One region of the Rhodococcus sp. ABRD24 genome, then DNA from elsewhere that is predicted to be linked to it. Evidence: riboswitches for the same ligand, from Rfam matches in the RefSeq annotation. Region 1 holds a riboswitch; the other holds the start of a gene.

Region 1 (2,394 bases):
GTGGTCGCCTCGTCGCACGCGATGCCGACGTGGTCGCTGTCGACCAGACGCAGGTTGATGCCCCAAGCCTGTGCATTCTCTACGACCTCGACCGCCCGGCCGGGCACCCGGGCGAGCACGGTGTCGAAGAACTCTCCGTGCACCACCTCCACGCCCGCTGCTTGCAGACCTGCCGCAATGAACTCGGCATGACGGTGCACCCGCTGCGCGATGGCCTTCAGTCCCTCGGCGCCGTGGTAGCTGGCATACATCGCCGCGACTATCGCGAGCAGCACCTGTGCGGTGCAGATGTTGGATGTCGCCTTCTCACGACGGATGTGCTGCTCGCGGGTCTGCAGTGCCAGTCGGTAGGCCTTGTCGCCGTCGACGTCGACCGAGATGCCGACCAGGCGGCCCGGGAGCTGACGTGCATGCTTGGTATGCACGGCTAGATAGCCCGCATGCGGGCCACCGAAACCCATGGGAACGCCGAAACGCTGGGTCGTGCCGAAGCACGCGTCGGCACCTTGTTCGCCGGGCGGGGTCAGCAGGGTCAACGCCAGCAGGTCGGCACCGACGGCCACGAGCGCGCCGCGCTCATGTGCCTCGGCGATCATCGACGTGTGGTCGACGACCCTCCCCGAAGCACCGGGCAGCTGCGCGAGCACGCCGAAGAACTCACCGTCCGGCAGGCCCTGCGTCAGATCAGCCTCGACGATCTCGATGCCGAGCGGCTCGGCACGCGTGATCACCACGGCGCGGGTCTGCGGGAACAGGTCGGTGTCCAGGACGAACCGCGGGGACTTGCTGCGAGAGGCACGACGCAGCAGGGTCATCGCCTCGGCCGCGGCCGTGCCCTCGTCGAGCATCGACGAGTTCGCGATCTCCATGCCCGTCAGATCGCCGACCATCGTCTGGAAGTTGAGTAGCGCCTCGAGCCGGCCCTGGCTGATCTCCGGCTGATACGGCGTGTAGGCGGTGTACCAGGCCGGGTTTTCGAGGATGTTGCGCACCAGCACGGGCGGAGTGAGGGTGTCGTAGTAGCCGAGACCCACCATCGAGACGGCGACCGTGTTGCGAGCTGCCAGCGCAGACAGGGCAATCAGCGCCTCGTGTTCGGTGAGAGGCGAGTCCAGGGTGTCGAGCCCGGCGGCGACACCACCCGGCGCCGCGTCCAGGATGCTGGCGGGCACCGCGCGCGTTGCGAGCTCATCGAGCGAGGCAACCCCGACGACATCGAGGATGCGGGCCAGTTCGGCCGAATCGGGGCCGACGTGGCGGTCAGCGAACGAATGGCTACGAGCGTCGATCAAGTGAACTCCCAGGCAGGTCGAAAGGTCCAGGACACGCTCCACGATGAGGAACGTTCCTCCCCCTCTGTCGCCTGCTCGGGAGACCCGAGCGCCTGAGAGATTCGGCTGCCACGTCGTCCGCGCCTGAGCATGGACGTGCGCGCCTTTCCCCGTGGGCGGGTGGGTACTCCCACCGCTTTCCAGAGGCGTCGGAGCCCGCACGGTCCTGGGTACCTGAGAGATTGACGGGGAGGTGCTGCTCCTTCGGCGCCCGGACAGGTGCCCGGAACTCTCCCGCACGACGGCGACGCCCCGCCATTCTATGCCACCGCGCAGGATGCAACGAACGCCCGGTACCGGCTATCCGGTCTTGCGGTCGCCCCGGTTCTTGCGGCGAGACGCCAATTCGTCCTCAGGACTCTGCTCGGCCGCGCCACCATCGGCACGCTCGGCCGGGAAGTCAGCGATGGTGCCGGTGAGCTCGCGCATAGCTCCGCTCACCGCGATCCCGAAGACTCCCTGACCGCCCTGGAGCAGGTCGACGACCTCTTCCGCAGACATGCATTCGTAAACGGTTGTTCCATCGGAGAACAGGGTGATTCGAGCAAGGTCGCGCACACCGCGCTGGCGCAAGTGATCGACCGCGACCCGGATGTTCTGCAGTGAGATCCCGGTGTCGAGGAGTCGTTTGACGATCTTGAGGACGAGAATGTCCTTGAAGGAGTACAGACGTTGGCTGCCGGAACCGGCGGCGCCGCGGATCGAAGGCACGACCAGATTGGTACGGGCCCAGTAGTCCAGCTGACGGTAGGTGATGCCGGCGATCTGGCATGCACTCGGTACGCGGTAGCCGACGAGCTCGTCCGGGATGGAATCGTCGGGGAACAACCCTGGCTGCGTTTCCTGATCGACAATCGGCGCCACGACCGATGCCTCGTCAGTAGACGCGAGATTCAACTGGTGCTCCTGCGGCCGATCTCCCACTGACTACTCCCTCTCGCATGTTCAGCAGCGGCTGACAGGTGGGGCGTGGCATTCGACTCTCCCCGCTACCTGCAATCGCTCACTCGTGACAACCGAGTAAACCCGAACGGTGGATCTACTCAGAGTACGCCCTGGACAG
Region 2 (2,394 bases), 1.5 Mb from region 1:
CCGGGCCACGATGTCGTCGGTGGTGCACTCGTCGCACGCGATCGCGACATGATCAGCGTCGACCATTCGGAGGTTGATGCCGCCCCGATCGGCACGGTCGACTATCTGACGAGCGGAGTCGGGGACGCGTACGAGGACAGTATCGAAGAAGCTGTCGTGCACGATGTCGTGGCCTGCAGCGCGAATACCGGCCGCTAGTGCCCTCGCGTGCTTGTGGACGCGTTCGGCGATGGCGCGTAACCCTTCCGGGCCGTGGTAAACGGCGTACATGGCGGCGAGGTTCGCCAGCAGGGCCTGGGCTGTGCAGATGTTGCTGGTTGCCTTGTCTCGGCGGATGTGCTGCTCACGGGTTTGCAGCGCGAGTCGGTAAGCGGGATTTCCGTCGACGTCTACCGAGACGCCGACCAGGCGCCCGGGCAGCATCCGTTCCAGCCCATCACGCACGGCCATGAAGCCGGCGTGGGGGCCGCCGAAGAACAATGGGACACCGAAACGCTGGGCAGAACCAACCGCGATGTCCGCACCCTGCTCCCCCGGGGGCGTGAGGAGGGTCAGCGACAGCAGGTCGGCAGCAACGGTGGTCAGCACTCCGCGCTCCTTCGCCTCCGCGATCACGGGTGCGAGATCTCGGACCACGCCGGTGGATCCCGGCGCCTGCAGCACCAAGCCGAAGAAGTCACCTTCGGGAATTCCATCGGTCAGGTCGGCCACCTCGACAGCGATACCGACGGCCTTGGCGCGACCGCGAACTACCGCCAGGGTCTGCGGTAGCGTATCGGCGTCGATGACCACCCGCGGCGTTGACGACTTGGCTTTGTTCGCCCTACGCATCAGCAGCACTGCTTCCATCACTGCGGTCGCTTCGTCGAGCAGCGAGGCACCCGCCAGCGGCAACGCGGTGAGCTCCTCGATCACTGTCTGGAACGTCAGCAACGCCTCCAGCCGGCCCTGGGAGATCTCCGGCTGGTACGGCGTGTAGGCCGTGTACCAGGCTGGGGACTCGAGGAGGTTTCGGCGCAGCACCGCGGGAGTGACGGTGTCGTGGTACCCGAGCCCGATCATCTGCACACGGGTCTCGTTGCGATCGGCTAGTGCGCGCAGGTCGGCGAGAACCTGCTGTTCACTCCGAGCTTCCGGTAAGTCGAGAGCCCGATTGCTGCGGATCTGTTCGGGTACAGCGGAATCGATGAGTGCGTCGAGACTGTCATATCCGAGGGTGGCGAGCATGTGCCGAGTCGCCGGCACGTTCGGGCCGATGTGGCGGGCGGGAAACTCTCCGATGAGTTGGGCGCCATCGCGTGTCTGGTCGAACAAGAGATACTCCGGTTTCGGTGGTGTCCGGACCGCACCGGACAACGACTAGGAACACCTCCCCGCTCTGTCCTTGGCACCTGAGAGTCTGGACGCACCGCATCACGCGGCACGCTCTACACCTTCGGTAAGGCCCGGCCGCGAGACCGGTCCTGTTCTCCAGAGTTGCCTCTGCGCTGCGGTACTGGGGCCTGAGAGATTCCTGGGGAGGAGTTTGCTCCTACGGCGCCTCCGTCATGGAGGTTCTCCCGCTGCGCGTCGACGGCGTATTCACTTGTGATGCGGCCCACTGTACACACAGCGCGGCCGGGTGTCCCTTCCCCGATCCGCGATTGCGCCCTTTGCAAGCAAGCCCCAAGTCCGATTCCCGTTTTATCGCTTGGTTTTTCGTTCCCGTAGCTAGGCGAGCGCGAGCGTCCGATACGTCCCGGTCCTCGAGCCAGGCCCGCTGGTTCTTCACCTGATCGCGGACCTCGCCTGCGGTGACCCGGAGAACCGCCCTCTGAATCCGCTGGTGCCCAACGTGTCCCAGGCCTGGGGACAGACATGACCAAACGATTCGCAGGAACGACTCGACAAGCAGATCCTGCGGGACGGACGGCGTCAGAACCCTCCCCGACCGCACGCACGCGGCGGCGCGGCGGCGCCGTGCTCGCCGAGCAATAGGACGAGTGGATCGAAGGAAGCCGCTGCGTCGGCGTCGATGCCCTCGCCAAGGTCCGCGACGTCACCCTGGTTGCGCCCAGCGTGCGGACCGCGAACGTCGAGCTCTGTCCAACACACGCAAGGTAGACTGAAACGGCGGGGCGTGGGTAGCCGAACGCTCGCCACAGCCGCCAGTTCTCTCACGCCTTCCCAATAGAAACATGTAGCAGGCTTGGTGTGGATGCGGATCGACTCGAAGCCCATTCCCGAGGGCGACACTTGGAGTCACACGCGGGCAGCGGGGCATCGATTGCACCTGCGGACGTGCAGAGTCTGAGATGCAGAGTCTGAGATGCAGAGTCTGAGATGCAGAGTCTGAGAAAAGTGCACAACCATGGCCAAAGATGAGTCTCCGGACGCGCAGCATTCGGCCCTTCC

What was found. A riboswitch is a leader RNA that binds a small molecule or an ion and turns the genes downstream of it on or off. The one in region 1 is predicted to bind glycine.
Region 2: another riboswitch for glycine. It lies ahead of gcvP (aminomethyl-transferring glycine dehydrogenase); the one in region 1 lies ahead of gcvP (aminomethyl-transferring glycine dehydrogenase).

What each region holds. Positions count from the first base shown of each region.
Region 1 is NZ_CP035319.1:199,958-202,351, forward strand. Features, by position in the region: gene gcvP (aminomethyl-transferring glycine dehydrogenase) at 1-1,292, opposite strand, end outside; glycine riboswitch at 1,483-1,578, opposite strand; gene ERC79_RS00805 (MerR family transcriptional regulator) at 1,632-2,255, opposite strand.
Region 2 is NZ_CP035319.1:1,736,706-1,739,099, forward strand. Features, by position in the region: gene gcvP (aminomethyl-transferring glycine dehydrogenase) at 1-1,227, opposite strand, end outside; glycine riboswitch at 1,481-1,572, opposite strand; gene ERC79_RS07825 (hypothetical protein) at 1,915-2,094, opposite strand; gene ERC79_RS07830 (tetratricopeptide repeat protein) at 2,351-2,394, shown strand, end outside.